Regions from separate parts of the Proteus vulgaris genome, predicted to be linked through region 1. Evidence: predicted binding sites of a transcription regulator. Region 1 holds the regulator's gene; each other region holds the start of a gene.
What was found. The regulator PurR, encoded in region 1, represses purine synthesis genes. The targets are predictions, from matches to a motif close to CANGCAAACGTTTGCNTG.
Positions count from the first base shown of each region.

Region 1 (11,108 bases):
GTATGTCTACATATCAGTTTTTTTTCTTCCAGTTGATCTAGTGTTCTTACTAAAGATGGTTGCTCTATACCTATAGCTTTAGCCAATTGAATTTGTGACTGCTCTGGTGGTAATTGGCTAATATTATACAAAGTGATCCAATGGGTTTGAGTTAATTTTAATGGTTTGAGACGATGATCAATTAAAGCACGCCATAATCGAACTAAACGCGCCAAATCTGCTCCTAATGTTGATTCCACTTATCTCTCCTTAATTAGTATTTTCAGTCAACTTATTGCAAAGTTTAGATATTCATTTTTAATACAACATTTACCTATTCTTTTTAATTAAAATATTTACCTTTAATAACTAATATAATTATATTCCTATTTATTAGATAAGTAATTATTTTCAATACTTGATTAATTTATTTTCTTTCTGACAACGAAAGTTCATAAAGAATAACCTTGTTATAAAAACTAATCTATATTTTTTTACATAATAACAATCATTATTTCACGATTTACCCCCCCGTAAAGAAAAATATTTTTGTTATCATGCAATTACAAATAAATAGTCATTAGAAATATTTTTAATAGATATAATTATATTAATAAAGAAAAAATAATAAACCAACTAACTATAATAAATAACAAAAATGAATTAAAACAATACTTCATTTATTTTTCAAGATTAAAAAATAAGTGGAACATTTAAAATAAATTAAGTTGTTCATTTTCTTTTTCTATTGTCGCCCCTCCTTTTTTAAATGATCTTAAATAACGCTGCTGACAAAGGCGTAATACATTTCTTTTATCTTGTGTGCTCATTGTTGACCAATTAAATCGTTCTTGCCGATTACGATAGCATCCCATGCAGTAACCTTGAGCATTCATTTCACAACGTCCAATACAAGGGCTAGGAATATCAAAAAATTCTAATTGATCTTGCATTTGATTTCCCCCCCCTGTTGTTTGTTACTATAGAGTATAGTTAATGGAGAGATTATCTGCACAATGCACTGATTGAACTGTTAAGGGTGTAGTAAAATTGAACTTTAGGGCTCTAACGCGCTATAGTACTGCGCCATCAGTTTATCTGTAAGGTTTAACATTAAAAAACACGAGAGGTTTATATGCGAGTACTTCATACCATGATTCGTGTAGGCGATTTACAACGTTCTATCGATTTTTATACCAAAGTATTAGGTATGCAACTTCTACGCACTAGCGAGAATGAGGAATATAAATACTCGTTAGCTTTTGTTGGCTATGGTGATGAGAGCACCGGTGCGGTTATTGAGTTAACCTATAACTGGGGTGTAAACAGCTATGAAATGGGAACGGCTTTTGGCCATGTTGCGCTGGGTGTTGATGATGTTGCAGCAACCTGTGAAGCTATTCGTCAAGCTGGCGGTAATGTTACCCGTGACGCAGGCCCAGTTAAAGGAGGCTCAACTATTATTGCTTTTGTTGAAGATCCTGATGGGTACAAAATCGAACTCATCGAAAATAAAAGTGCAAGTCACGCACTAGGTAACTGATTTTTATTTAAACCAGAAAGATAATCTATTTATCTTTCTGGCCTTGCTTATTATTAATTTCCGATATTTTATTTTTATCGGATAAGTACAATTTGATGCCTGAAATAAATAATCCCAATAAGCTTTGTAACCGTTTTCGAGGTTACTACCCTGTTGTTATTGATGTTGAGACAGGTGGATTTAATGCAAAAACAGATGGTTTACTTGAAATTGCAGCCATTACATTAAAAATGGATGAACAAGGTTGGTTAAAACCTGATAATACGCTACATTTTCATGTTGATCCCTTTGAAGGTGCTAATCTAGAACCTGCTGCCTTAGAATTTACAGGCATTGACCCAACAAACCCACTTCGTGGCGCAGTCAGTGAATATGAAGCCTTGCATGCAATTTTTAAAATGGTACGCAAAGGAATGAAGGATGCTGATTGTAACCGCGCTATCATTGTAGCGCACAATGCAAATTTCGATCATAGCTTTGTCATGGCTGCGGCTGAACGAACAGGGTTAAAACGAAACCCTTTTCATCCTTTTGCCACCTTTGATACAGCGGCGTTAAGTGGATTAGTTTTGGGGCAAACTATTTTAGCTAAAGCCTGTATCACTGCAGGAATACCTTTTGATAGCAAACTCGCTCATGGTGCGTTATATGATACGAATCGCACATCATTACTTTTTTGTGAGTTAGTTAATCGCTGGAAAAAGCTCGGTGGATGGCCATTACCAACACCTTAATTCTATTATTTCAATGATAACAATATGAATAACAGAAAAAAGCCAGTTCATCACTGAACTGGCTTTTCTTATTGAATACTTAATTTATTTTTATTTCTTTTAATATCAATCTGTTAAAAGAAAAAATAATAATTAGGCTTCTTCTTCACCACGATATTTATCAGCAGTCTCTTTTAGTAACTTCTGTAATTCACCGCGCTGATACATTTCTAGAATGATGTCACATCCACCGACTAATTCACCATCTACCCATAATTGTGGGAAAGTTGGCCAGTGTGCATATTTTGGTAATTCTGCACGAATATCTGGGTTTTGCAGGATATCAACATACGCAAAACGCTCACCACAAGCAGAGATAGCTTGAACTGCCTGAGCAGAAAAACCGCAACTTGGTAATTTTGGTGAACCTTTCATGTATAAAATAATTGGGTTTTCATTGATCTGGCGTTCAATTTTTTCAATAGTCGTCATTTGTAAGTCCTTACAGCCTTTTATATTCAATATGCTTTATAGGGGAAAACATGAAAGAAGAATACCACTTTATATTGGAAAGCTCTATATAAGTTTAGTTATCAATATAAAACAATAGGTTGGTGTTAAATCGCAATACTATTGACGAGAAAGTGCACGATGATGCATAGAAAATAAATCAATACGTTACAGATGTTTATGAGTGTGTTTTATCTCATTATTTCACTACCTACTACCAACACATTTACGAGCTAAAATACGAATAAAATAAAAAGCCTCAATTAAGAGGCTGAGAACATTTCGATTGAGAAAACTCTCAGTGCTCGAATCGATTAGCTTAATTATATGAATTATTATTGTATGGTTCCGTTGTCTAAAAGGATCAAGCAACCCAGAGTATTAGCAATATCAGTTATTTCACCTTTTATTTTTGCAGTTTGTCCTTTCTTAATTTTAAGAACATTTTCTTCTTCACTTGGTTTTAAAGTATATGAAGCACTAGCTTTATTATTAAATGAAATAGCAATGACTTTAGGTGGTGTTGGTTTATAGAGGTCATATCTGACTACTTCTTCCAAACTTGCAATAGTGGTCACTCTTCCTTCAAAAATAACCCACTTTCCTCTCCATTTTTTCTTAGCTGCTATCTCATTATCACTAAAGTCCTTACATATTTCTGCATAAGTCGCTTCAGTTACTGTCGATTCCATCGATGGAACTATTTGGTTCACAGCACTATTAACTGAACGAATAGCTTCATTTATTTTACACCCTGATAATAATGTGATTATAGATAGTAATAACACCGTCTTCTTCATACAAATTCCTTTATAAAGTCAAAAAAAAATAGATAAAATATAAATCCACTAAGATAAAAATCTATTTTAATTAAATAAAACAACGCCCTCGCCAACATTATGGATAAATGTATGACTCTTTCTAAATAGCTTAATATTTTGATCTAAAAGTATAGAACATGAAAAAATAGCACTATAACTTTTCGTTATCTTATTTTAAATAAGAAAAATCTTGCCACCCTAGGCTTCCATAAATAAATAAAAACAAGCTAGTCATATTCCGATTTATTATCCCTATAAAATTAATATAATTATTTTTAGCTTATAGTTTAAAAATATAATTTATTATAAAATCCAAGATTAAATATTTAATTTATTTCTTTATTTGAATTATATTTAGCTATATATTCTTTCATATTAAAAAAATAGCAAGAAAAGAAATAACAATTTTCATATCAATATCAACACATTAAATTTCATAATCTATACATTAAGATAAAACGCTACCTTCTTAAAAGGATATAATGTATATAAATGAGTTTGTTATAAACCCTGATGAGTATTAATGATGGACATGATTTTACTGTTTCTTTTAGTGGGATGTATCACTGGCTTTTTTGCTGGATTACTTGGTATTGGCGGCGGTGCAATCATTGTTCCAGTGGTCATGTATGTGGTCAGCCAGCAAGCCATCCCAACAGATATGGTGATGAAGATAGCCTTATCTACCTCATTCTCTGTTATTATATTTTCCACTGCATCTTCGGCGTATTCCCATAACAAGCATAAAGCCATTTTATGGCAACAATTTCCTTTATTATCCATTGGCACTATCATTGGTATGCTTGTGGGAACATTTCTAGTACAAAAAATGTCAAACACGATATTGCAAATCGTGTTCTGTATTTTCATGGTATATACCATCTATGGTTTATTAACTAAAAAGAAAGAAGCGGAACGCATTGAAAACGTAAAAGATCCTGTTGTTTCAAAACCTGCCTTAACAAGTGGTGGCTCTTTAATTGGTTTTATATCCAGCTTTATCGGCATTGCTGGTGGCACTATTACTATCCCTCTTTTAAGTCATTGGGGATTTAATACACGTAAATGTATTGCAACCTCTTCAATGATTGGTGTCATCATTGCTTCTATCGGCACAATCATGGGTATTGTCTACGGTTGGAATCAAACAAATATTGATGATTATTACTTGGGTTTTATCTATTTACCTGCCTTTATCGGAATAAGCATAACTAGCATACTCTTCGCACCTATCGGTGTTAAAGTTGCTTATCGCCTACCAATTCCTAGAGTTCGTCAAATATTTGCATTATTCCTATTCTTAGTCGTAGTGAAAATGATGTATACGCTTATTACAGGATAAGCGCCTGTTCTGAAAATCATATTCCGTTAAATTATTCTATAAAAACAAGCAATACTAAAATCTAACATTTCTAATAATGTTAGATTTTAGTAAGTTAGGGTATTTATAGATAAAATAAAATGAACGAATCTCATTAGGTAATCTTCACCTAATTAAAACAAATATATTTAAGTATCACGGATAGCTTATTCTTTTCTCACTTTGACTTGTAAAGCAAAAACAGGATCCGTTGTACCACACATAGTACGCCCTACTGTGGCTTTTATTTTTATCCGTACATTGCCACTTTTAGGTGCTGTTCCTTGTAAATGAGCAAAAATGATAGGACGCTCGTCTTGATGCATGACATGCTTTTGCCAATCTTCATCTGTAATAAGAGAAAGCCACTCCCCATCTTTATTTTTGATCATTAATGTCACAGTAACCCATTCAGGACTTTCCACAATATAATATGGAGCTAAACCAGAAAATACCCCAATTTCAATCTGTTGATCATAATTTTGATTAACAACAGCTTCTGGCATATAGATTTTTTCTTGTGATTCTGACGGTGTAAATAAAATACTGGTACTGCATGCAATACCATAGAACATGCTACAGCCATTTAGCACACCACAAAAAATAAGCAAAAATAGACTCTGAACTAAATTTTTTATAGAAAAATACTTAAAAATTATACTTCCATGCATGCTTTTATCACTCCATTGAAAAAATTTAAACTATTATCGGAGAATTTAAATCAACCCTTATACCATCTCAAATATCATTTTATTGTTTAGCATTAAATACCGTTCCTTGCTGCCAATCAAGGACTGAAATTCCTATTTTATTTGCTAATTTAATAACCACAGGAAGAGTTTCATCTACTTTAGAGTAAACAAAACCAATAACTGGGATTTTGGTCATAAAGTTATTAATTAAAGGCCCATCACACCACACACTATCATCTATTTCATCATCAGGTAATTCGCAAAGGCATGGATATAAATAAGAAATTTCTTGATAAAAACGCAACATTGATGGGCTTAATTCTTGAATATCTTCATCTTCATATTTTTCGAAGTATTCACACGCTTTTTCAAAATCATCCGGAATAGGAAAATCAAATAATGCAATATTATAACTCATTTTAACTCCTACACTCTATTTGCGTAAATTTAATCTACAATATCGCTACGACGATAAATGTATAAATAATAAGGCTTATGTGAATACATTATTTCTATATCCCCTTCTTTAGCCTCAATACTCTTTATATCAGAAAATACAAATATTTTATTCTCACTTAATGACTCATATTCGATTACCTCTAACTCCTTACAGTTATTTACCTCTGTTAACAATGCTTTTTTATCTTTAACTAAAGGATAAATATTTTTCATTTTCTGAGCTAAAAGATCACAGACCGAATCAATGTCATCGCCACCAAAATAGGATAGCTCTACGCCAATTAATTTACCTTTATAAAATTTTAATGCATTTCTATCAGAGTCTTTCTCAAACGGAGGCTCATTATTAAAAAAACAAGTGACAATATCTTCCTCTGTTTCACACACGCCATTTTTTATAAAAGGAATATCATCAATTGATCTTCCAAAATCTAATTTCAAAGGTTCATTACTTTTAAAACCAAAACCAGATAAAAATACTATCATGCCAATAGCTATAAATAGCTTTTTCATATTGTATATTCCTTTAGAAACAAGTTCATTACCCTATATGAGCTGTAACTACTTCTCCTGAACCACACAATGTTAATTGATTCATTAAGCTATCGTAACAGCATTAAATTGTTATTTTTTTATTTTTACCTATCTCATTATAAATGCGATTTTGCTACTTTACGTGTAAGCAAGAGGGATATACTCTTATGAGTATTACTAATCTATATGGCTTATAACTATAGATAAAATATATTTAGCTGTTATTTCAGCAGGTTTTTGTTAAAATAATTAGCAAAATAGCAACAAATTAGTGATTCATTTGCCTCATTTTATCAATTTAGATGAAATGATTTCAGGCACAAAACCCGAAATAGATAGTATAAAGGAGTACGCAATGTCTTTCGAATTACCAAAATTACCTTATGCGTTAGATGCTCTTGAGCCACATATCTCTAAAGAAACATTAGAATTCCACTATGGTAAACATCACCAAACCTATGTAACCAACTTAAACAATCTGGTTAAAGGTACTGATTTAGAAAGCAAATCTTTAGAAGAAATCATTAAATCTACTGATGGTGGCATCTTCAATAACGCGGCTCAAGTATGGAACCACACTTTCTACTGGAACTGTTTAGCACCAAATGCAGGTGGCGCACCAACAGGTAAAATTGCTGATGCTATCAACAAAGCATTTGGCTCTTTTGAAGAGTTTAAAAAGCAATTTAATGATGCAGCCGCTAAAAACTTCGGTTCTGGTTGGACTTGGTTAGTTAAAAAAGCTGACGGTTCAGTTGCCATTGTTAACACCTCTAATGCGGCAACGCCAGTTTCAGGTGCAGACAAACCTCTGTTAACTGTGGATGTATGGGAACACGCTTACTACATCGACTACCGTAATGCCCGCGTTAAATATTTAGAAGAGTTCTGGGCACTGGTTAACTGGTCATTTGTTGAAGCTAACCTAGCTTAATTGAACTTAGTGATCAAAAGTGAATGATTGTGATTCATTTTTGGTGACATAATAACAAAGGGCCTTGAGCCCTTTGTTATATTCAGATATTCGATAATTTATTATTACAATTGATCGGATATTTTATAAAGCAGTGATTAGAACAACATAGTTGAAAATAAAACAATCATAACAAGCGCTGCTACTGCTGTGCTCAAACCAAATTTCAGATCCGTATCCATCTATATCTCCCTCAATATGATTATAATACACGTTATTAACCATAACCTTGTCATGGTTAATTATTATCACATATCAAAATTTGCTAAAATAGCGACCAGTGCACAATTTATAACATTGATTAATACTTTCACTTTTGAGCTAGATCATACAAAATTCATAGCTAATCGCTAAATTATTGCCAGTGTTTGCCCTATGTATGACTATACTGGCAGTTAAACCACAAAATTAGATAAAAGAGACCAATGAAGGTCAGGAGTTTTCCACACCATGGCAACAATAAAAGACGTGGCAAAACGCGCAGGCGTATCAACCACGACTGTTTCTCATGTGATCAACAAAACACGTTTTGTTGCTGAGAACACACGGGCAGCAGTTTGGGCCGCTATAAAAGAATTAAATTATTCGCCTAGTGCCGTTGCGCGTAGTTTGAAAGTCAATCACACCAAATCTATTGGCCTGTTAGCCACGTCCAGTGAAGCTCCTTACTTTGCTGAAGTGATTGAAGCAGTTGAAAACAGTTGTTATAGCAAAGGCTATACACTGATTTTATGTAATTCACATAATAATCTTGATAAACAAAAAGCCTATTTAGCGATGCTGGCACAAAAACGCGTTGATGGGTTATTAGTGATGTGTTCTGAATATCCCGATCATCTTCTGACTCTTTTGGAAGGCTATCGTAATATTCCCATGGTTGTCATGGATTGGGGTAAGGCCCGTGGCGACTTTACAGATACTATTATCGATAACGCTTTTCATGGTGGTTATATCGCTGGCCGTTATCTTATCGAACGAGGTCATCGTGATATCGGTATTATTCCTGGACCATTAGAGCGCAACACCGGTGGTGGTCGTCTACAAGGCTTTCTAAAAGCCATGGAAGAAGCCAAAATCACAGTAAAAGATGAGTGGATTGTACAAGGTGACTTTGAACCTGAGTCAGGTTATAAAGCGATGTATCAAATGCTAAATCAAAAACAACGCCCTACTGCAGTTTTTTGTGGCGGTGATGTGATGGCAATGGGTGCAATCTGTGCTGCAGATGAGCTAGGTTTACGTGTTCCTTTTGATATTTCAATCGTAGGTTATGACAATATTCGTAATGCACGTTATTTTACCCCTGCACTAACCACAGTCCACCAGCCCAAAGAACGTTTAGGTCAAATGGCCTTATCAATGTTGCTTGATCGCATCGTTAACAAACGTGAAGATGCCCAAACAATCGAAGTACACCCTCGATTGGTTGAGCGTCGTTCAGTTGCTGATGGTCCTTTTATCGACTATCGTCGCTAATTCCTATTCAGTTATCTGATGTCTAGCGAAGCCATTCCTCATTTAAGGTTTGGCTATTTCCAAGATAATCTAACAACCACGTTAAAGCAGGCGATTCACTTTTATCAACCCACGTCAGACAGCATGGACTGTCTGGCAATGGCTGTGCAAGTTTTAAAGTAACTAGCTTTCCTTGGGCTATCAATGGCTCAGCACGATGCCAAGGTACCATTCCTACACATAATCCTGCCAACAAACACTCAAGCCCCATATCCCATGTTGGTACAACCATTCTACGTTGGTTATTTAACGCCCAAGTGTCACGCTTTGGTAAACTACGTGATGTATCCTCTAAACATAAGCTAGGATAAGGTCGCATTTCATCATCGGTTAATGGATGTTCTGCTTTAGCTAATGGGTGATCAACATGACAAACACAGCGCCAAGGCATAAAACCCATATCCCTGAAACTATAACGTTCACCAATCGGTGACGCTCTTGTTGCACCAATGGCTAAATCAACACGACCATTAACTAAGGAGTCCCACACCCCATTAAACACTTCTGGGTAGACATACAACTCAATATCAGGAAAATGGCGATAAAAATCGAGAATAAGTTGTTGTGTTCTTTCGGGTTTAACAATGCCATCAACTGCTATACTAAATTGACCACGCCACCCATTGGAAACCTGTTGACATAGGTGTCGAGTGTCATTCATTTTTTTGATAACAGATCGCGCTTCTTTGATGAAAATTTTACCCGCATCGGTTAATTCTACATCACGGTGACGGCGCTCAAATAAAGGAACGGCGAGCCATTCCTCTAATTGCCGAACAGTATAACTAACGGCGGAGGGCACTCTGTGCAATTCTTGAGCAGCGGAGCTAAAACTTCCTGTTCTTGCGACTGCATCGACAACTTCTAAAGAGTATTCTGACCACATAGAGTTTATTCCTTTGAAAATTTTTCACAGCATTAACCAAATATTCCCGTTTCACAAGTAAAATAAGTCTTAGTTACAATACATAAAATGTTCTACATCACATAGCATAGAAAATAAAATGAATACTAAAACGTCCACACAATCAAAAACACCTATGAGCTTCATGGTGTACCTAGCAGGTTTGAGTATGCTGGGTTACTTAGCAATTGATATGTACTTGCCTGCATTCGGTATGATGCAGCGTGAACTTGCTATCAGCGAAAGCGCTATCAGTAATAGCTTAAGTATCTTTTTATTTGGTTTTGCTGTTGCTCAGTTACTTTGGGGACCACTTTCTGACAAAGTTGGTCGTAAACCTATTCTTCTTATTGGATTAAGCCTTTTCTCTTTAGGCTGCCTTGGTATGTTGTGGGTTGAAAGTGCAACGGGTTTACTTGCGATGCGCTTCTTACAAGCTTTTGGTGTCTGCTCTGCGGCTGTTATTTGGCAAGCATTAGTTATTGATCGCTTCGATGAATCTCGCGCTCAACACGTTTTTGCTTTAATTATGCCACTGGTTGCATTATCACCTGCACTCGCCCCTTTAATTGGTGCATCACTATTAAATCACGGCGGCTGGCGTATGATTTTTATGCTATTAATGGCAGTAACACTTGTTTTAATGTTACCAACATTAATGCTGAAAAATATTAAACAAAAATCAGTCTCCGATGCAAACCAATCTACTGCGTCATTTATGACATTACTGAAATCCCCTCTCTATACAGGTAACGTATTAGTTTACGCTTCTTGTAGTGCAGGTTTCTTTGCTTGGTTAGCAGGTTCACCTATTATTCTTGAGAAGATGGGTTACTCACCACAGGATATCGGTTTAAGCTATATTCCACAAACTATTGCCTTTATGGTCGGTGGCTATGGTTGTCGTATTTTACTGTCAAAAATGACGGGTAAAGCATTATTACCACTGCTGTTAATTGGCTATGCTGTTAGTATGACTGCATTATACCTTGTTGCTAAATTTACTGAGCCAACATTAACCACGATCTTAATTCCGTTCTGTATTATGGCTGCAATGAATGGTGCTTCTTATCCAATCGCTGTATCTAATGCTTTATCGGCTTAT
Region 1 covers NZ_CP090064.1:1,931,515-1,942,622, reverse strand. The annotation lists gene slyA (transcriptional regulator SlyA) at 1-239, opposite strand, end outside; gene LW139_RS09550 (DUF1289 domain-containing protein) at 693-932, opposite strand; gene gloA (lactoylglutathione lyase) at 1,115-1,522, shown strand; gene rnt (ribonuclease T) at 1,618-2,256, shown strand; gene LW139_RS09535 (Grx4 family monothiol glutaredoxin) at 2,389-2,727, opposite strand; gene LW139_RS09530 (OB-fold putative lipoprotein) at 3,081-3,545, opposite strand; gene LW139_RS09525 (sulfite exporter TauE/SafE family protein) at 4,090-4,908, shown strand; gene LW139_RS09520 (hypothetical protein) at 5,094-5,537, opposite strand; gene LW139_RS09515 (hypothetical protein) at 5,677-6,036, opposite strand; gene LW139_RS09510 (hypothetical protein) at 6,066-6,590, opposite strand; gene sodB (superoxide dismutase [Fe]) at 6,967-7,545, shown strand; gene LW139_RS20745 (YnhF family membrane protein) at 7,683-7,766, opposite strand; gene purR (HTH-type transcriptional repressor PurR) at 8,035-9,060, shown strand; gene punR (DNA-binding transcriptional activator PunR) at 9,083-9,985, opposite strand; gene punC (purine nucleoside transporter PunC) at 10,104-11,108, shown strand, end outside.

Region 2 (11,108 bases), 970 kb from region 1:
AAATAGTTACATTATTTATTTTTATTAAAGCCTGATATTTTTTAATCAAAATATCGGGTTTTTTCATTTTCTTGCGCATAATTAATTTTTTTATGTTTTACCTAAAATGCTATTTATATCTTATGCAAGTCTATTGATGATTATTAACAATTTATTTTACTATTTTTTATAAATTCTAAGGCACAAAATGTTATTCAATAACTTTTAAGTAAAGCTATTATCATCGACATTAAAAATCATTAAGGTATGGGCAAAATAATGTTTAATTATTTATTAAAGCGTCTTGCTTTATTTTTATGTGCAGCAGTGTTAATCGCTATCACTACGGGATTTATATTTCTTGATATTTTTGTTTTTGATAATGGTATTTCAGAAACGTCAGTAACTGAATTAGGCCAAGAAACTATTGTCGCAATGATTTGCTTATTCTTTTTTGTTAAAGCCTATCAAGACAGTGAACAACGGGGAGCGTTCACTCTAATTATGGGCTTTTTCTTGTGTATTTTAATTCGTGAGTTAGATGGTGTTTTTGATCAGATTGCACACGGCTCTTGGGTTTGGTTTGCTCTAACGGTGACGTTTATTAGTATTGCTATTGCGATCAGAGAAGGTAAGAGAACATTAAAAGGCTTAATTCACTTTATTACTCATCCAAGCCATGGAATGTTAGTTGCAGGCCTATTATGTATTTTGTTGTTCTCTCGTCTATTTGGTATGGGAATATTATGGTCTAAATTATTAGGTGAGGATTATAACCGCACTGTTAAAAACATGGTGGAAGAGGGATCTGAATTATTTGGTTATACACTCTGTCTAATTAGTGTTATTTGGTACGGTTTTTCTGCTAAAGATCATGTTATTCCTGCTACGATTGAAAATAAATATCAACCATAAAAATAGTATGATCTAAATAACAAAAGCGCTGATAAATATGATGCTATCAGCGCTTTTTCATTATTCTATTTTAAAGCTTTGTTTTAATGGTTTGATTATTTATTGATTATAAATCTTGCATAATAACAGCATGAGGGCCAAAACATTCATAATGAAATTTTTCACGATTAATACCTAATTCAATAAGTTGTTTTGCAACAGACTGCATAAAAGGTAATGGTCCGCAAAAATAGAAATGCATATCAGGAATGCTTATCCAATCCTCAACTTGTTTTAATGTCATTAGACCTTCAAATTGATATTCTTGATTTTGTACATCTTCAGGTCGTGGTGTGCGATACCAAACTGCTTGTTGATAATGTGGAAGTTTACTACCGACTTGATGAACTTCACTTTTAAAGGCATGAACACCTCCATGTTCAGCAGCATGTAACCAATTAACATTGGCTTGATGAGCAGAAAGTGTGTGTAACATTGATAACATGGGGGTTAAACCCACACCCGCTGAAATTAATGTAACAGGTGTTGTTGGTGATACCTCTAAATAAAAATCCCCCCCTGGTGCGGCGACTTGTACAGTATCCCCTTCTTGAATATGGTCATGAAGAAAATTCGATAAAATACCTTTCTCTTCGCGTTTGACTGCGATGCGGTATGTTTTATTATTTGAAGATTGAGTTAATGAATATTGACGTATTTCTTGGTTTTCAAGACGTTCATCACGGATATAAAGACTTAAATATTGCCCAGCTTGATAAGGTGTAATATCAAGGCCGTCTTCAGGCGCTAATTCAAAGCTGGTAATAACATCACTTCGTTTTACTTTATGTGTGACTTTAAAAGCTCGTAATCCTCTCCAACCACCGCTTGTTTGTTCTTTTTGTTGATAAATTTGCTCTTCACGATTAATAAAAACATCTGCTAACACTTGATAAGCGGCGCCCCAAGCGTCTAACACTTCTTGCCCGGGATTAAACATTTCATCAATTGTAGCCAATAAATTTTCACCTACGATGGGATAATGCTCAGGAAGAATATTTAAACTGACGTGTTTTTGTGCGATTTTTTCAACTGCCGGTAAAATTGTAGGTAAGTTTTCAATATTAATTGCATAAGCGCATATCGCATTAAATAAGGCTTCACGTTGAGCGCCACTACTTTGGTGACTCATGGTGAAGATATCTTTTAATTCAGGATGACGAGAGAACATTCGATCATAAAAATGTGCGGTTAATGCAGGGCCTGTTTTAGCAATAAGAGGAATTGTTGATTTAATTGTCGCGATAGTTTGTGCATCTAACATAATTGCTCCTGAAAAATTTTCAGTTTATTGTGAATTTTTATAAATTGCATTTTATATGCAACTTATCGCTTTTTGATTATTTTGTAAATAACTGTTTTTATTTTTTAACAAAAAATATCAAATCTTAGAGAATGATGCGGGGTGTTTGCATAATAAGGCGAGATGTGCCTCAAAAAGAGGAATAAGCACAGGATAAAATGAGGTTGTTAAAAAGTAATAAGGTGCTGTTATAATTGAATGGCAAACGATTGCGTATTTTTTCATTAGGGGCTATCTCAATGAAGAAAAAGAGTTTACACTGTATGCCATTCTTTCTCCCGTATGGGAGTTTGTCTTTAGTGAAGTTAGCTGAGTCAGGAGATCTGAATGTTAAAACGTGAAATGAATATTGCTGATTACGATCCAGAATTATGGAATGCAATGGAAGGTGAAGTGACTCGTCAAGAAGAGCACATCGAACTTATTGCTTCTGAAAACTATACCAGTCCTCGTGTTATGCAGGCGCAAGGATCTCAGCTGACAAATAAATATGCTGAAGGCTATCCGGGTAAACGTTACTACGGTGGTTGTGAGTATGTGGATGTTGTAGAGCAACTGGCAATCGATCGTGCAAAAGCATTATTTGGTGCTGACTATGCTAACGTACAGCCTCACTCAGGTTCACAAGCGAATGCGGCTGTTTATATGGCATTGTTAAAACCGGGTGATACTGTTTTAGGTATGAACTTAGCACAAGGCGGTCACTTGACTCATGGTTCACCAGTTAACTTCTCTGGTAAACTATATAATATCGTACCTTATGGTATTGATGAATCAGGTAAAATTGATTACGAAGATATCGCTATTCAAGCTAAAAAACATCAACCAAAAATGATTATTGGTGGTTTCTCTGCCTATTCTGGTTTGGTTGATTGGGCAAAAATGCGTGAAATCGCAGATAGCATTGGTGCCTACCTGTTTGTTGATATGGCGCACGTTGCAGGTATGATTGCTGCGGGTGTTTATCCTAACCCAGTTCCTCATGCACATGTTGTTACAACAACAACGCATAAAACATTAGCTGGCCCACGTGGTGGCCTTATCCTTGCTAAAGGCGGAGATGAAGAGTTCTACAAAAAACTGAACTCAGCAGTGTTCCCTGGCTCTCAAGGTGGCCCTTTAATGCACGTTATCGCGGGTAAAGCGGTTGCATTAAAAGAAGCTATGGAACCTGAATTTAAAGTTTATCAGCAACAAGTTGCTAAAAACGCGAAAGCAATGGTAGACGTTTTCTTAGAACGCGGTTATAAAGTAGTGTCTGGCGGAACTGAAAACCACCTGTTTTTATTAGACTTAGTTGATAAAGATATTACAGGTAAAGATGCAGATGCAGCGCTCGGTCGTGCAAATATCACTGTTAACAAAAACAGTGTACCAAATGATCCACGTAGCCCATTTGTCACTTCTGGTGTTCGTATCGGTTCTCCTGCAATTACACGTCGTGGTTTTAAAGAAGCGGAAGCTCGTGAATTAGCCGGTTGGATGTGTGATGTCCTTGATAATATCAATGATGAAGCGAACATTGAAAAAGTGAAACAAAAAGTCTTGGATATCTGCGCTAAATTTCCAGTTTACGCATAAGTTTGTAACGATATAATAAAACCCGTTGTACAAGCCCGCTTCGAGAACTTGTTCTTGGCGGGTTTTTTTGCATCTTAAAAATGGGGGATTGGATGGTTATTCCATCAACACTGTGGCTTGCCTTAGATTATTTTACGTATTTTTTCTCATACGGTATCTTTTTACCTTTTTGGTCAATATGGCTAAAAGGAGAGGGTGTCGATCCTGCGATGATAGGTCTGTTATTAGGTGTAGGTTTAACTGCACGTTTTGTCGGTAGCCTTATCTTAACGCCTGCAGTAAAAGATCCATCAAAACTTATCACAGCATTACGACTATTCGCCTTTCTCTCATTACTCTTTACTGTTGCATTTATGATGGGCAGCCATTGGGCATGGCTATTCTTTGTGATGACTGGATTTAACGTATTCTTTTCACCTATGGTGCCTTTAGGGGATTCCTTGGCTGGAACTTGGCAAAAACAGTTCCCCTTTGATTATGGAAAAATCCGTGTTTGGGGCTCTATTGCTTTTATTATTAGTTCATCATTGTTGGGGATTTTAATTGATGCTTTTGGGCATCCCATCATTCTTTATGGGTTGATTGCCAGTACCCTCGCATTATTTCTTACATCGATGCTTCGTCCTAAAGTCATGCCTCAAGGAAAGGTCAAAAAAGCAAAACAGAGTAATGTGTCTTTTATGAAACTCATTTCTGATGGGCCTGTTTGGCGCTTTTTGTTATGTGTTTCTCTACTACAAGGCGCACATGCAGCCTATTATGGTTTTAGCGCGCTTTATTGGGAAAAGGCTGGGTATGACACTGCAACAATTGGCTATCTTTGGTCATTAGGTGTGGTTTCTGAAGTTATCGTTTTTATGCTCAGTCACCGTTTATTCCGCCGGTGGAGTGCAAGAGATCTACTGCTACTTTCTGCTTTTGCAGGGCTTTTACGTTGGGGATTAATGGGAAGTTTTACCGCATTACCCGCACTTATTGTCGTTCAAATCTTACATAGTGGTACGTTCACAGTATGTCATTTAGCTGCAATGCGTTTTATTAGCGCCCGCCAAGAACACGAAATTATTCGTCTGCAAGCAGTGTATTCCGCTTTAGCAATGGGAGGAAGTATAGCCATTATGACGATTATATCGGGCTGGCTATATGAAAAACTCCCAAATCAAGAATCGTTGATCTTTTGGTTAATGGCAGCATTAACGATCCCAGCGATGTTTATCAGACCCAAAGTACAACCTCAAAATACCTAATTCTTTTATTTCATAAAAATTAAGATCTGTAATGTTTCTGATATTGCAGATCTTTTTTTTCTCCTTTTAAAAGCGCATTTTTTGATCAAAAGAATAATTGACCATTTCAAATATTAGGTTTAAATTTAATTCATTCAAATGAATTAATGCAGAGAGAGTATTATTATGAACAATAAATCGGTGATCCCAGCGAGTTTTTCTTTACAAGAAAGAGACAGACGCTGGCAATTAGCTAGAGATATTATGAAAGATAATCAGTTAGATACATTGATTATCTATGGTGATAGAGAATCCGCAGCACCTGCACCATTTTGTATTGATCACTATTTTACAAATGATCGACTAGGCTCAGTTGTTATTTTTCATGAAGATAAAAAACCCTTAATTGCCACTTTTGCTCCAATGATGATCGCTGATCATATGCAGGCAAAATTACGCGGTGATTTGCAATGGATAGATGAAGATAATCTTGTTGTAGGAAAAACAGGGCGTAATATTGCTCAATTTCTGAAAGAAATGGGTGTACAGCAAAATGCACATATTGGTGTTATTGGTTTAGAGCCTTATCCTCCATTCTATTTTGATGGTGCAATGCCATTTAATACTCTAAACGGTATTAAAGATGCATTCCCTCATGCGAAATTTAGCTGTGTGTATCGTGATTTCTTTAAGCGCGCATCGGTTAAAAGTGAAGAAGAACTGACACATGTAAGATATGCAGCCGCTATTGGTGAAGCAATGAGTGAAGCAATGCGAGTCACCACTAGACCTGGAGCGACAGAAGCCGATCTTGCTGCCGCCATTACTGCAACTTGCTTATCAAGAGGTGGATTTACGGCTGAAATTCTAATGGGATCAGGTTCTGAATATATCGGTTGGGGGCCTCCAGCTTGGCAATATCGTTCACAAGCACCTCGTGAAATTCAAATTGGTGATATTGTGTTATCAGAAATTTTTGCTTTATATGGAATGTATGAAACACAACATCAGGCTGCTGTTGCCGTAGGTAAAATTCACGAAAACTTAGAAAAAGCCGCTTTGGTTGCTCGTGAATGCTATGAAATAGGTGTTGAACATTTAAAGGCGGGGATTACTTTTGGTGAAGTGGTTGATTTAATGGAAAAACCATTATTAAAATCAGGAGGATGGCATGTGCATCCACTTATCCATAGTATCAATCCATACGGACCTATTGGGTTTGGTACTGCTCCAGGTATCGAATCATTGCCATTAGCGAGTCGCTATAAACAAATTGAACGATTACCAAATCCGGGACGAGAGCTTGTATTACAAGAAGGCATGACGTTTGCGTTTGAGCCTAACTGTGGCTTCGGTCATCACTTATGTAACTTAGGTGGTACGGTTGTTGTTGGTAAAAGTAAAGGGATTGAGTTAAATTCAAACTCAACACAATTAATGCGTGCTGATCTATAAGCCAAATATAAAATAGTTAACAAATAATGAAAAACACCAGTAAAACCGCGATAAGTACAGAACAGACTCAAGAAAAGTTAATACAAGAAGGGATTAAACTTTTTGCGCTACATGGAATTAGCGGGTTGAGAACGCGACAACTTGCGCAGGATGCTGGTGTTAATCAGTCAGCAATTCCTTATCATTTTGGTGGGAAACTTGGCGTGTATACTGCTGTTATTCAATATATTGCGACAGAATTAGCCTCAGAAATTCATTTTGACCAATTTGATAATAAACTTCAGCGTATATTAAAAGAAGATAAACTTAATTATGAATTATTTGCTGAGTTAATTCCTTTATTGATGACGGGATTAGCGCGAGCGTTATTAGCACCAGAGCGCCATTATTATAGTCAATTGATTTTACGGGAACAGTTAGAACCGACTGAAAATTATGAATTAATTTATCATAATCTCATAGAACCTTTTCATATAAGACTTTCCCATCTTATTGAATTAATAGATAAAGATTGCGATAAATTAACCACTACTATTCGTGCTCATGCGATGATTGGGCAAATACTAGGATTTGTGATAGCCCGAAAAGCATTTTTATTACGTATTGATAAGCAAGAAATAACATCGCAATTACTGGACAAGATAGCGCTAGAAATCAGCAAATTATCAGTAAATGCATTATTAATATAATAAGAAATGGATAGGTGAGAAAAAAGGCCATTACATTTCAGTGATGGCCTTTTTCGTTATATTTTTATCGCTATTTGTACTGACAAATTAACGTTTTAACGCATCTGTGAGTTCGCTACGAATTTCAGCTAATAATGCTCTAACAACACGAGGGTTACCAGCAACAATGTTACCTGTTTGGAGATAGCCATGATTACCAGTAAAGTCAGAAACGATAGCACCTGCTTCACGAGCAATTAACTCACCACCTAAGAAATCCCAAGGTTTTAAGCCAATTTCAAAGAAGCCATCAACACGGCCAGCGGCAACATAAGCTAAATCTAATGCAGCTGAACCTGTACGACGGAAATCAGCACAAGGAACAAACAGTTTACTTAACATGTTCATATAAGCGGCTGAATGTTGTTTGCTTTTGAATGGGAAACCAGTTGCAAGAACAGCACCATCTAAATCACGGGCATTAGAGCCACGCAGACGATAACCATTTAATTGAGCGCCTTGACCACGAACGGCTGAGAATAATTCGTTACGCATAGGATCATAAACAACAGCCACTTCAGTACGGCCTTTAATGCGTACAGCAATAGAAACAGAGAAGTGTGGAAGACGTTTAATGAAGTTAGTCGTGCCATCAAGTGGATCAATAACCCATTGTATGTCGTGATCTTCACCGAGTAACTCGCCACTTTCTTCCGTAATAATGGTGTGTTTTGGATAAGATTTACGGATGATTTCAATGATTGCTTGTTCTGCGTCACGGTCAACGTTAGTGACAAAATCATTGGTACCTTTCTGATTAGTTTCTACAGATTCAGGATTTTCGTAATTTTTGGCGATTAAATTACCAGCCTTACGTGCGGCACGTATGGCAATATTCAGCATCGGATGCATGGTTATCTTCCACAAGATGTTAAAGAACGGGGATAAAAAACGTGCGAGAGTATAACAGGCATTCGTGTTTCTGGCTACATTTGTGATAAAATAGATGGATCACAAAGCAATTAACAAGAAATCAATGTTAGAAAATATTCGCATCATCCTTGTAGAGACCTCACATACAGGCAATATGGGCTCTACAGCTCGAGCTATGAAAACCATGGGATTGACCAACCTTTATTTTGTTAATCCGAAAGAAAAACCAGATTCACACTCTATTGCCCTATCAGCAGGTGCAAGTGATGTTATTGGCAATGCACGTATTGTTAATAGTATCGATGAAGCGATTGAAGGTTGTGGTTTAGTGATTGGAACAAGTGCTCGCAGTCGTACGCTTTCTTGGCCCATGCTTGCTCCCCGTGAATGTGGTGAGCGTTGTGTTATGGAAGCTAAAAATAAGCCAGTTGCGGTTATTTTTGGTCGTGAACGCACAGGTTTAACCAATGAAGAATTACAAAAATGTGACTTTCATCTATATGTTCCGACTAATCCAGAATATGGTTCTTTAAATTTAGCGATGGCAGTTCAGCTTGTTTGTTATGAAATTCGTATGGCAGCACTTGCCCAAGAAGAAAAACAAGAGGAAAATAACCCATCAGAGATTGATTATCCACCAGCAGATGATATTGAACGTTTTTATGTTCACTTAGAACAGGTGCTTAACGAGTCTGGCTTTATTCGCCCTAAACATCCAGGACAGGTCATGAGCCGTTTACGTCGTCTATTTACGCGTGCACGCCCGGAAACACAAGAGCTCCATATCTTACGTGGTATTCTAACGTCAGTTGAGAAATGGGCTAAGAAATAGAGGGCAAAGTTGATTAACTTAAGTCAATTTTGGGCTGAGTATAATACTTGACTAAAACACTCGGATAAATAGTTGACTAAATTACTCGGGAATGACACAATTTGATTATTGTTCACCACGGAGTATTTGTTATGAGACTGACATCAAAAGGGCGTTACGCAGTTACTGCAATGCTTGATGTTGCATTGCATTCACAGCAAGGCCCTGTTCCCCTCGCCGATATTTCAGAGCGTCAAGGGATTTCCCTTTCTTATCTTGAGCAGCTTTTCTCGCGTTTGCGTAAAAATGAATTAGTTGCAAGTGTTCGTGGTCCTGGCGGCGGCTATTTATTAGGCCGTGATGCTGGGCAAATTTTTGTTGCTCAAGTTATTTCTGCGGTTGATGAATCTGTCGATGCTACCCGCTGTCAGGGTAACAAAGAAGGTTGTCAAGGTGGCGATCGTTGCCTGACTCATACTTTGTGGCGTGATTTAAGTGATCGTATAACCAGTTTCCTAAGCAGTATCAGCCTTGAAGAGTTAGTGAATAACGAAGAGGTTATGGATGTCGCCGATCGTCAAGACAATGAAAAACGCCATGCTATCAATGGTCGTTTACAAGAAACCATTGTTAATATGCGAGTTTAACGGCGATCTCTAGGTAGGCAAAAACAAAATTATTAAAGAAGATCCGTCGTCTTTGGAGTTAGTGAGCAATGAAATTACCCATTTATCTAGATTATTCAGCAACCACTCCTGTTGATCCACGAGTTGCTGAAAAAATGATGCAATGCCTAACTATTGATGGCATTTTTGGTAACCCAGCCTCTCGTTCACATCGTTTTGGTTGGCAAGCAGAAGAAGCTATTGATATTGCACGTAATCAGATTGCTGATTTAATCGGTGCTGATCCTCGTGAAATTGTATTCACATCAGGTGCAACTGAAGCTGATAACCTCGCACTAAAAGGTGTTGCTAACTTTTACCAGAAAAAAGGTAAGCACATCATCACTTCAAAAACCGAACATAAAGCGATTTTAGATACTTGTCGCCAACTTGAGCGTGAAGGTTTTGAAGTCACTTATTTAGCACCAAAAAGTGATGGTCTGATTGACCTGAAAGAACTTGAAGAAGCAATGCGTGAAGACACTATTTTAGTTTCTATCATGCATGTAAATAACGAAATTGGTGTTGTACAAGACATTGCTGCTATCGGTGAACTATGCCGTAGCAAAGGGATTATTTACCACGTAGATGCAACGCAAAGCGTTGGTAAATTACCTATTGATCTTTCTAAGTTAAAAGTTGATTTACTTTCTCTTTCTGCGCATAAAGTTTACGGTCCTATGGGGATCGGTGCACTTTATGTTCGCCGTAAACCACGCATTCGTTTAGAAGCACAAATGCATGGCGGTGGACATGAACGTGGTATGCGTTCAGGTACATTAGCCGTTCACCAAATTGTAGGTATGGGCGAAGCTTACCGTATTTTGAAAGAAGAAATGGCTGATGAAACTAAACGCTTAAACGAATTACGTTTACGTTTATGGAATGGCATTAAAGATATTGAAGAAGTTTATATCAACGGTTCTTTAGAACACACTGCGCCAAATATTCTTAATGTAAGTTTCAACTATGTTGAAGGCGAATCATTAATGATGGCACTGAAAGATCTTGCTGTTTCTTCAGGCTCTGCCTGTACTTCAGCAAGTTTAGAACCTTCTTATGTACTGCGTGCTTTAGGGTTAACTGATGAACTTGCACACAGTTCTATTCGCTTCTCTCTGGGTCGTTTCACAACAGAAGAAGAAATAGATTATGCAATTAAACAAATCCACAGTGCTATTGGTCGCCTACGTGATCTTTCGCCTCTTTGGGATATGCATAAACAAGGTGTTGATATCAACAGTATCGAATGGTCTCACCATTAATCAGACGTTTTCAGGAGTTAAATCATGGCTTATAGCGATAAAGTAATTGATCATTATGAAAACCCTCGTAACGTGGGCTCATTTGATAACAACGACCCTTCTGTAGGAAGTGGTATGGTAGGCGCACCTGCTTGTGGTGACGTCATGAAATTGCAAATCAAAGTTGATGATAACGGCGTAATTGAAGATGCGCGTTTTAAAACTTATGGTTGTGGTTCAGCGATTGCATCAAGTTCACTGGTTACAGAATGGATGAAAGGCAAAACAT
Region 2 covers NZ_CP090064.1:2,901,575-2,912,682, reverse strand. The annotation lists gene LW139_RS14085 (hypothetical protein) at 247-894, shown strand; gene hmpA (NO-inducible flavohemoprotein) at 1,001-2,197, opposite strand; gene glyA (serine hydroxymethyltransferase) at 2,564-3,817, shown strand; gene LW139_RS14070 (3-phenylpropionate MFS transporter) at 3,910-5,064, shown strand; gene LW139_RS14065 (M24 family metallopeptidase) at 5,230-6,498, shown strand; gene LW139_RS14060 (CerR family C-terminal domain-containing protein) at 6,525-7,187, shown strand; gene suhB (inositol-1-monophosphatase) at 7,275-8,078, opposite strand; gene trmJ (tRNA (cytosine(32)/uridine(32)-2'-O)-methyltransferase TrmJ) at 8,203-8,931, shown strand; gene iscR (Fe-S cluster assembly transcriptional regulator IscR) at 9,063-9,557, shown strand; gene LW139_RS14040 (IscS subfamily cysteine desulfurase) at 9,626-10,840, shown strand; gene iscU (Fe-S cluster assembly scaffold IscU) at 10,865-11,108, shown strand, end outside.
Region 2: the regulator PurR is predicted to act here: its motif matches at 2,435-2,452, upstream of glyA (serine hydroxymethyltransferase).

Region 3 (11,108 bases), 610 kb from region 1:
TAAGGATAATAAAGCAAGACATCACGTTCCCTAATGGCGTCAAAACCATTACGGAAATTATCAAACCAAATATGGCGTAAACGTGGAATAGGTTTATTTAATAGAAATTTACTACCTTCATTTGGAAAGTTAATAAAGTCTTTAAAGTTATGATAACGTCCCCCTGCAATAACGGAGTCGTTATTTGATAAACCTAATTTACTGCGTAGTAATGCTACCATTTCATCTGGCATATCACGTTGGTAAACAAAACGCACAGGCTCTGCGGTAAGACGTTGTTTTAAGGTTGAGGACATCATTTCAAGTAAACTTGATTCCATTTCTGTCGCAAGATCGTACTCCGCATCTCGCGTCATTTTCATAGAATAAGCATTCAATGAGTCATAATCAAAAAAACCTTTAAAAACTTCATCAAGGCAGTAACGTAAAATATTATCCAATAAAATCATGGATTTTTTCTTACTTCGTCCTTGATCCGTTGGCAGAATAACAAAGCGAGGAACTTTATCTGATGGAATTTCTAATAAGGCGTAATGAATAGTTTGCCCTTGTGCAATTTCAACGGCCAAATAGGTATAGTCGTCTTTAAGAAACTCAACCAAATTGGTTTCAGGATTAATTAAAATGGGCGTAATGTGTTTTCTTAAGTTTTGGCGAAAATATTGGCGTAACCAGATTTGTTGATTAGGTGAGATTTGACGTTCATTGATTAAGAAGATTTGATTTCGTGCCATCTCAAGCAATAAATCGTTATATAAAGCATCAAACTCTTGGTCAGCTTTAGCCACTTTTGACTGAATTTTTTTGATAAGATGGCGAGCATGACTTGAAGCAGAGCGAGAGCCTCGCTCTTCATTAATTAAGATACGGCGTTTAACATCAGCAAAACGGACTTTATAGAACTCATCAAGATTATTTGAATAGATCCCCAGAAACCTGACTCTTTCAATTAACGGGTTTCGTTTGTCAGCCGCCTCTTGTAATACACGTTCATTAAACGCAAGCCAACTGATCTCTTTATCAATATAGAGTCGTTCCTGGGACATCTGAACTCCAACTAGGGTTAAAGTTAAATCTTAATATCTGAATAAATCAGACATGTTGCTTAATAGTCGCACCCGGTTTGACAAAATTTTCGGGTTTTGCTTCTTTGGCTTTTTGCTCAAAATAAGGTGCTTGGAATGTACACATTCTAATTGCAGAACGATAGGCACCGTTAACAAAAAACTCATCTATTAAATCACCTTCTTTTTTAAAGCCAAGCTTTTCATAAATATGAATCGCTTTAGCATTCTCTTTATCAACGATTAAATAGAGTTTGTATAAATTAAGTACAGAAAAAGCATAATCCATCGCCAATTTTGCAGCTCTTGCGGCATAGCCATGACCCTGATGTGCAGGTGCAATGATAATTTGGAATTCGGCACGACGATGAACATAATCAATTTCAACCAACTCGACAAGTCCCACTTTAGTGCCTTCACTTTCAGCAATAAAGCGGCGTTCACTTTGGTCGTGAATATGTTTTTCATATAAGTCACTTAACTCAATAAAAGCCTCATAAGGCTCTTCAAACCAATAGCGCATAACGCTGGCATTGTTATCAAGTTGATGGACAAAAGAGAGATCTTCTCGTTCGAGAGGACGTAATTTTATAGGTGGAACTTTCCTACCACCGGACATAAGCACCTCGGTGAATGCATTGAATAAAAAAGAGAAAAGGGTGACACAAAAAAAGTCACGCGGGCTACAGTGTAGCACAATGTGACTTTTTAGCTTAAGCGAAATAGTTAATCAAGGCTGTCGAACAACGCGATATCATCAAGGAAAGCTTGATTATTCTTCATAGTCAATCGGTCTTCAGCTAACCAGCTGATCGCTAATGGGTAGATTCGATACTCTTCTATTTGTATTTTAGCTTGTAATGATTGTTCAGTGTCATCCGGCAAAACAGGAATACGTGCCTGAATAATCATTGGGCCACCGTCAAGTTCTTCTGTAACAAAATGGACGGTAACACCATGAAAAGAGTCTTTATTTGCTAAAACTTGGCGATGAGTATGCAGCCCTGGATATTTAGGAAGCAAAGAAGGATGAATATTTAATAATTTATGCTGATAATGAGTGACAAAATAAGATGATAGAATGCGCATGAAACCTGCTAAAACTACAATATCAGGCTGATAAGCATCAATTTTTTCTATTAGCGCTTTATCGTAATCAGCTCTATCATTAAATTCGGTTGGATCAACAAAATAGGCTGGGATCTCAGCCTTTTTTGCTCGTTCAAGGCCAAAAGCATCCGCTTTATTGCTGAAGACAGCAACCACATTACCTGTGATTTTATGTGCCCTACAGGCGTCAATAATCGCCTGTAGGTTGCTGCCGTTTCCTGAAATAAGGACAACGATATTTTTCATTCACATGTTTTCATTAGTTAATAATAACTTGTGCTTCACCTGCGGCTTGTGGTGCAATTTCACCGATGAGCCATGCATTTTCACCACATTTTGCAAGGTGTGCTAATGTTTTTTCAACATCATTTGGGTTAACTGCAATTAATAGTCCGACACCACAGTTAAAGGTGCGGTACATTTCATGTGTGCTAACTTGTCCTGCTTCTTGTAACCACTTGAAGACAATCGGCCATTCCCAACTGTGACTTTCGATGCGAGCTTGCGTATTTTCAGGTAGTACGCGAGGAATATTTTCCCAAAAACCGCCACCTGTAATATGTGCAACTGCATGAATATCAACATTCTCAATTAATGACAGCAGTGATTTCACGTAAATACGTGTAGGCGCTAATAGGTGATCAGCAAGTGATTTGTCACCTAATGATGTGCTATCTGCTTGTGTATTACTGACTTCAAGAATTTTTCTGACTAATGAATAGCCATTAGAATGAGGGCCACTGGATGCTAAAGCAATTAATGCATCACCGGCTTTAACTTTACTGCCATCAATAATCTCTGACTTTTCAACCACGCCAACACAAAAGCCTGCGATATCATAATCATTGCCATGATACATACCGGGCATTTCTGCTGTTTCGCCACCCACTAACGCACAGCCTGATTGTTTACAACCTTCAGCGATACCTGTTACAACTCGTGCTGCGGTATCGACATCTAATTTTCCTGTGGCATAGTAGTCAAGGAAGAAAAGGGGTTCGGCGCCTTGAACAATTAAATCGTTGACACACATTGCGACTAAATCAATACCGATGTCATCATGGCGATTTAAATCCATCGCAAGGCGGAGTTTTGTACCTACACCATCGGTGCCTGAAACTAAAATAGGTTCGCGGTATTTAGATGGAATTGCACATAGTGCACCAAAACCACCTAACCCCCCCATAACTTCAGGACGGCGAGTTTCTTTTACTACACCTTTGATACGATCGACTAAAGCATTACCTGCATCAATATCGACACCGGCATCTTTATAGCTGAGAGAGGATTTGTTAGTCACGTAGAGCCCTCACGGCAAGTTGCTGTTAAGAAAAAATGTGTGCGGGCGCTATTCTAACAGGCAAAGCAAACGTTTGCGAGGATCTTCTTTCTGGGTCACAATTATTCATGTTGGCGTGGTTAAAAGCTGTGCGCTTGATCAATATCAATAGAAAAACGATGGAATGTTGGCAAAAAAGCGGTATAATCTCGCGATTTTTTTGTCAGGCTGCGTCGTACATTAGGAGAAATTATGAAGATCGTTGAGGTAAAACACCCACTCATTCAACATAAATTGGGGCTGATGCGAGATCATGATATAAGCACTAAGCGCTTTCGTGAACTGGCTTCAGAAGTTTCCAGTCTACTGACGTATGAAGCTACCGCCGATTTAGCAACAGAGACGGTAACAATTGAAGGTTGGTGTGGTCCGGTAGAGATAGAACAGATTAAAGGAAAAAAAATCACAGTAGTTCCTATCCTCCGTGCAGGTATCGGGATGATGGATGGAGTATTAGAAAATATTCCTAGTGCCCGAATCAGTGTTGTTGGCGTTTACCGCGATGAAGAAACCTTAAAACCCGTCCCTTACTTCCAGAAATTAGCATCCAATATTGAAGAGCGTATGGCTCTTGTTGTTGACCCTATGTTAGCAACAGGCGGCTCTATGATTGCCACAATTGATTTATTAAAAAATGCGGGCTGTACTTCAATTAAAGTATTAGTACTGGTTGCTGCTCCAGAAGGTATTAAGGCATTAGAAGAAGCTCATCCAGATGTGGAGTTATACACTGCATCGGTTGATAGCCATCTTAATGAGCATGGGTACATCGTTCCAGGTCTTGGCGATGCTGGTGATAAGATATTTGGTACAAAATAATAATTAAGCCGACTTTGATAGTCGGCTTTTTTTTGGACCACTTATTTGTTCTATACTCTAAATATTTTAAGGTGCAGTTAGATGGCTAGGGCGAGTGGGTCTAGTCAGCAACATGGCGACTTAAAGTAAGACGAGTATGAAGTTAAAAATACAAACCAATTTCACATTCATATTAAAGAGAGGTCGTAAGCATGACTCGTCGTGCAATCGGGGTAGAAGAGCGCCCACCATTATTACAAACAATTCCGTTGAGCCTTCAGCATCTGTTTGCAATGTTTGGCGCTACCGTACTTGTGCCAATATTATTTAAAGTTAATCCGGCAACAATATTGCTATTTAACGGGATCGGAACCCTGCTTTATCTCTTTATTTGTAAAGGACGCATTCCTGCATATTTAGGTTCAAGTTTTGCGTTTATCTCACCTGTACTTTTGCTGTTACCATTAGGGTATGAATTAGCACTAGGGGGATTCATCGTCTGTGGCGTGTTATTTTGTCTTGTGGCAGGTATTGTAAAAATAGCAGGGCGAGGCTGGATTAATGTGATGTTCCCACCTGCGGCAATGGGCGCAATCGTTGCCGTTATTGGTTTAGAGTTAGCAGGAACCGCAGCAGGAATGGCGGGTTTATTACCAAGTGCAGATGCACCAGTTGATAATCAAACATTGCTTATCTCTATGGTTACTTTAGGTGTCACTATTTTAGGTTCAGTGATGTTTAGAGGATTCCTTGCAATTATTCCTATTCTTATAGGGGTATTAGCGGGTTATGCACTTTCTTTCTTCTTAGGGGTTGTTGATGTAACGCCTATTAAAGAAGCTAATTGGTTTGCACTACCAACATTCTATTCACCACGTTTTGAATGGAGTGCTATCTTTATTATTCTTCCTGCGGCATTAGTGGTTATTGCTGAACACGTTGGTCACCTTGTTGTGACAGCAAATATTGTGCAACGCGATTTAATGAAAAATCCGGGCTTACATCGTTCAATGTTCGCAAACGGTTTCTCCACCATTATTTCTGGTTTTTTTGGTTCAACGCCAAATACCACATATGGTGAAAATATTGGTGTTATGGCAATTACCAAAGTCTATAGCTCGTGGGTTATTGGTGGCGCAGCAATATTTGCAATCTTATTATCCTGTGTGGGTAAATTAGCCGCCGCTATTGCTGCTGTTCCTGTTCCAGTGATGGGTGGAGTATCTTTATTACTTTATGGTGTCATTGGTGCATCAGGTATTCGTGTTTTGTTAGATTCAAAAGTGGATTACAACAAACCGCAAAACTTGATATTAACTGCCATTATTCTGATTGTTGGTGTGAGTGGTGCTTCAATTCACATTGGTGCGGCTGAATTAAAAGGTATGGCTTTAGCAACAGTAGTGGGTATTGTTTTAAGCTTAATCTTTAAATTAGTCAGTGTGGTTCGACCTGAATCAGAATTTGTAGATAACACGATTGAATCAGTCAGTGGTACAGCAAATAAAAAATAAGTGATATGTTGAAGTTAACGAAAAAGGCGGATTATATCCGTCTTTTTTATTGCATCTTGTTTTTATGTTAAAATTAAAAACTGAGATATTTAACTTTTTAAGTGTTTAAAACTTAGAAAAGCATCAATAATTCAATCATGATGTTTATTTAAATTAAATAAATGAGACAATGGATGTCTGTTCTTATGCGAAATAGGCATTTAGTTACTATTTAAGTGGCATTCGTTTTAAGGTTGGAAAAGACTCAAAAAAGGTATAACGCAATTTATGGAAAAACTCATTGAAGTTTATGATTTCATAACATCAAAGCAGATATTTACCACAATATTCTTAGTTGTTGTGTTGCTGGTGGTATGGTTTCTCGCCAAGATGATTTTCCGTCGGATTGCAAAGCGATTGCTTTTTTTATTTACTGAACTTTCAGATGAAGAAACGATAGAAGACATTGCTAAAAAGAGTGCTTCTATAGTTGCAGTAACATTAGTTCTTTATATTAATCAGTTATTACCATCTTTTTCACATGAGATGAATGTTATCTTTGAGACGGTTGCTCGTGCTTTTATTATTATCAATATTGCCTCATTGCTTAATAATGCTCTCGATATTTTTAACATTAGACATGCCAAAAAGGCGTGGCATCGGAATAATTCCATTAAAGGTTATATTGAAATTGCCAAAATCGTCGTTTGGATAATTTCTTTTATCCTGATCATTGCACTTTTTACTGAACAATCACCACTTATTATTATCTCAAGTTTTGGTGCTATTGCTGCGGTATTAATGTTTGTTTTTCAACATACTCTTATCTCATTTGTTGCCAACATTCTTATTTCTAACGGTAAAGTTTTAAAGCTTTATGATTGGATAGAACTGCCAAGTAGTAATATCAGTGGTGAGGTGATTGATATCGCATTACACACTATCACAGTCCGTAATTGGGATAACACGATTTCACGTATTCCGACAAAGGATTTTTTGACAGAAAAATATACTAACTGGCAACCGATGTTTTCATCTGGAGGGCGTCGGATTAAACGTAGCTTTTATATTGACCAATCTTCGATTTCATTTGCAACGGAAGAATTAGTCCTTGAATTAAAAAATACTGCACATCTTCGTAAGAGCATAGAAACAATGCTTGAAGGCAAAGAAGAAGAAATTGGTGATATTAATGCATGGCTAGAAACAAAAGGGGTGACCAATTTACAGTTATTTAGAAAGTACATGTTAAATTGGATAAAAATGCGTGGTGATGTTAGGCCTGATATGTATTTAGTGATAAGAACAATGCCACCAACACCCATGGGATTACCCGTAGAGTTATACTGTTTTACCAGAGCGACAACATGGGTAGAATATGAAGAAACGCAATCTGAGATTTTTGAGTATATAAATGCATCAGCTAAATATTTTAAGCTTGATATTTATCAGCAGCCTTCAGGTAATGATGTCGCGAAATTAAAATTCAGATAATAAAAACATTAATTAGACAAAGAATACTTTTTGGGTTTTACGCTAAATAATTTGAAGTATAGCTTGGCAACTCCTGTAAATAAACAAGGTCAATGTTAGGGAAACTTGAAGCATGAGTGTTCATAAAATAGGCTATCACGAAAATCTTGCTGTTATCTTAATCAGTGTCATGTGCTTTTTTAATATTGGTTCTGACCTTGTGAGAATTTGTGTTAGAATCACCACGTTTATTAAACTATTCAGGTGAGGTGCTTCTGAATACGCCGTCACAGCTATCATTACCACTATCTCTGCCCGATGACGAGACATTCGATAGCTTTTATGCAGGGGAAAACGCGTCATTAGTCGCGGCAATTCGAACCGCCATTCATCAATCTCATGGCAGTTATATCTATTTCTGGTCCCGTGACGGAGGTGGAAAGAGCCATCTATTACATGCTGCATGTGCTGAACTTTCATTAAATGGTGATGCTGTTGGGTATGTTCCGCTTGATAAACGAGCCTATTTTGTTCCCGATGTCCTTGAGGGCATGGAGCATTTATCATTAGTTTGTATTGATAATGTCCAATGTATTGCAGGTGATGAAGAGTGGGAACTCGCCTTATTTAATCTTTATAATCGAGTTTTAGAGCATGGTCGAACTTGTTTATTAATTACCGGGGATAGACCACCTCGCCAAATTGAATTACAACTTCCTGATTTAGCATCTCGTCTTGATTGGGGGCAAATTTACCGTTTGCAGCCATTAAGTGATGAAGAAAAAATTCAAGCATTACAATTAAGGGCAAAGCTTCGTGGTTTCGAATTACCTGAAGATGTAGGTCGCTTTGTGTTAAAACGTCTTGATAGAAAAATGCGGACACTCTTTGAAATGCTTGATGAACTTGATCACGCTTCTATTGTAGCTCAACGTAAACTCACTATTCCCTTCGTGAAAGATATTCTTAAACTATAGCTTTTACCTCAATACTATCCCTCATCGAATTAGGTGAGGTGAATAACACAAATTTTCCTCTATTGTTTAAATTAAACCAATTAAAGGTAATGATTTTTCGTTATTTTTAATGGTGTTTTTTTGTATTAAAAACTATAAAAAAACCGCTTGTCTTTATAAAAGGCAAGCGGTGAGAAATACAAACAATAAAGGAGGAGGGTTAAATAATTAGTGTGCTTCTACTACTTTAGTTTTCTTCTGAGGTACCAGTAAGAAAATCAGATAAAGTGCAGTAATTGCAACTGTGTAGCCTGTGAAAATTAACCAGAATGATTTCCAGTCAACAGCACCATTTGTGGTATATAAGTCAATGACCCAGCCACTTAACATTGCACCTAAATAAGTACCAAAACCGTTCACTAAGGTCATAAACATACCTTGTGCAGTGGAACGATATTGTAATGGGATCTCTTTTTCTAAGAACAGTGAACCTGAAATATTAAAGAAGTCGAAAGCACAGCCATACACAATCATTGATAATAATAAGACGATTTGTCCCAATGATGTGTAGTCGCCGTAAGCAAAGAAACCGAAACGTAAAATCCAAGCAATCATACTAAATAAAACAATAGTTTCGATTCTTACACGTTTTAGTAACAGAGGTAGGAATAAAATAAAGACAACTTCTGAAATTTGCGAAATAGATAAGAATACAGAAGGATAACGTGCAAAGAATGAATCATCAGCGTTTGGTAATGCTGCAATATCTTGCAGGAATGGTACACCAAAAGTATTCGTAATTTGCAGAACAGATCCTAACAGTGTTGCGAAGAATAAGAAAACAACCACGTTTTTCTTTTTGAAAACTTGCAAAATATTAGAAAGACTAAATGCCACTTCTTCTGTTTTAGCTTCATTTTTATCAACAGTTTTTGTTGCAGGTAAGAACATGGCAAAAACAGCGAGAATAATAGACGCAATCGCAGCCACAAAGAGTTGATGATAGCTATTACCTAAACCTAAGAAGCTAATAACCCACATGGCCGCGATAAAACCGACTGTGCCGTAAACACGGATCTTTGGAAAGTAGTTGTTAGGTTCTAAATGTTTTTGCTCTAACAGTTCAAAGATGATGCTGTTTGCCATTGAAATACTTGGCATAAAGAATAATAAATGCAGCAGGGTAGCAAAAAATAATGTAGTAACAGTCGTCATTTGCGACATTAACACTAATGCTAATGCGGAAAAAATATGCAGGGTAATAAATACTAATTTGCGGTTGTTTATTTTATCTGCAATAAATCCCATAATGACAGGTGCGATAAGTGAGGCAAGCCCAAGAGCACTGAAAATAAGCCCAACATCACTACCTTTAAAATGCAGTTCTCCAAAGAGGTACGAGGCAAATGTTACTAGCCAAGATCCCCATATAAAGAACTGGAGGAATGAGACAAGTTTTAATCTAAGTACGATATTCATCTGTTTTCCTATTAGCCTAGCAATCACCCGACACCATAATGATGATTGGTTAGTTTTAATTGCCCATAATGTTGGCTATAACGTTGTTTATTTCATATACATCTATAACTTCATTTCACACCGATTAATTGTCATCAAATTAAAAATTAACAACTAAAGAAGAGATAGAGTAAATAACAAATTGAAAGTTTATTGCTGTATTGCAGTATTATTTAAAATGTATTTTTTTTGTTAATTTCTTTCTTGGATGATAATGGAAAAATAGAGTGGCGAGAATTTAGTGTTTATCAACTCTGCTATCATATTTTCTGATGCCCATGATATGTAGGAACGCATTTGTGTAAAGAGACTTGAGTCACAATATAAATGAAACACATGATTATTTTTTTCTTTTTAAGGTGACCTATAGTGGGATAGTGTGATCTTGATAGACTTTCCAAAAAATGACGATTTATTAGCCATAAAAAATATGAAACTGAGATGAATTTTTTTGAAGGCAAAAAGAGATTGATTTTTTTCTGTTGAGGAAATAAAGAACACTTTATTAATTGCTGTGATTACAATTTAATAACATTTGGTAATTTATGCCTAAATGGGGAAAAGAGAGTAAACGGTTGCGGATTAATGATAAAACAAAAAATAAAGCCTATTTCACACATCGCAAAGTATAGGCTTTAATTTTCGGAACTTAGCTATAAATTCTAGCTCTTAGCTAAATAACTCTTTCACTTGCTCTGGTGGGCGACCTAAACGGGCTTTATTCCCAACAATCACAATAGGGCGCTCAATAAGTTTAGGATTTTCATGCATTGCTTGAATTAATGCATCTTGCGATGTTTCGTCAGCAAGTTTGAGTGTTTTATAGATCTCTTCTTTTGTACGCATTAATTTTCTTGCATCATCAAACCCTAGCGCTTTAAGAAGTGTTTTAATTTCTGTTACTGAAGGCGCTGTGTCTAAGTAGAGATTAATCTCAGGGGTTACTTGCATTTCTTCTAATAAATGTAAGGTTTCACGGCTTTTTGAACAGCGTGGATTATGATAAATCGTCACTTTCTTGGTCATGTTGTCCCTTATTTAAATTGACTGTCTCTTTGCTGTATTTTTCTTAACTGGTCAATACGTGCATCAAAGCGTGCTTGGTCGTTACTGCCCAGTTTAACTTGTCTGCTTGCATCACCTAAATAACGGATCGCTGTTTCAAAGTCACCTCGGAGTGCTAAATCTTCCGCATAAGCCGCTAATTCATGAGCTCTATCACCTTGTTTAGCTGAGTTTTCTGCCATTAATTGCCAGCCAATAGGATCATTTGGATTATCAAAGGTATAACGATAAAGCAGACGATTAGCTTCGTTATATTGTTTATTATGTATATAAGAATTAGCCAAGTTAGCAA
Region 3 covers NZ_CP090064.1:2,539,972-2,551,079, reverse strand. The annotation lists gene ppk1 (polyphosphate kinase 1) at 1-1,046, opposite strand, end outside; gene speG (spermidine N1-acetyltransferase) at 1,093-1,683, opposite strand; gene purN (phosphoribosylglycinamide formyltransferase) at 1,791-2,420, opposite strand; gene purM (phosphoribosylformylglycinamidine cyclo-ligase) at 2,434-3,474, opposite strand; gene upp (uracil phosphoribosyltransferase) at 3,706-4,332, shown strand; gene uraA (uracil permease) at 4,524-5,825, shown strand; gene LW139_RS12375 (mechanosensitive ion channel family protein) at 6,093-7,298, shown strand; gene hda (DnaA inactivator Hda) at 7,547-8,254, shown strand; gene LW139_RS12365 (MFS transporter) at 8,462-9,712, opposite strand; gene arsC (arsenate reductase (glutaredoxin)) at 10,421-10,777, opposite strand; gene LW139_RS12355 (tetratricopeptide repeat protein) at 10,786-11,108, opposite strand, start outside.
Region 3: the regulator PurR is predicted to act here: its motif matches at 3,537-3,554, upstream of purM (phosphoribosylformylglycinamidine cyclo-ligase).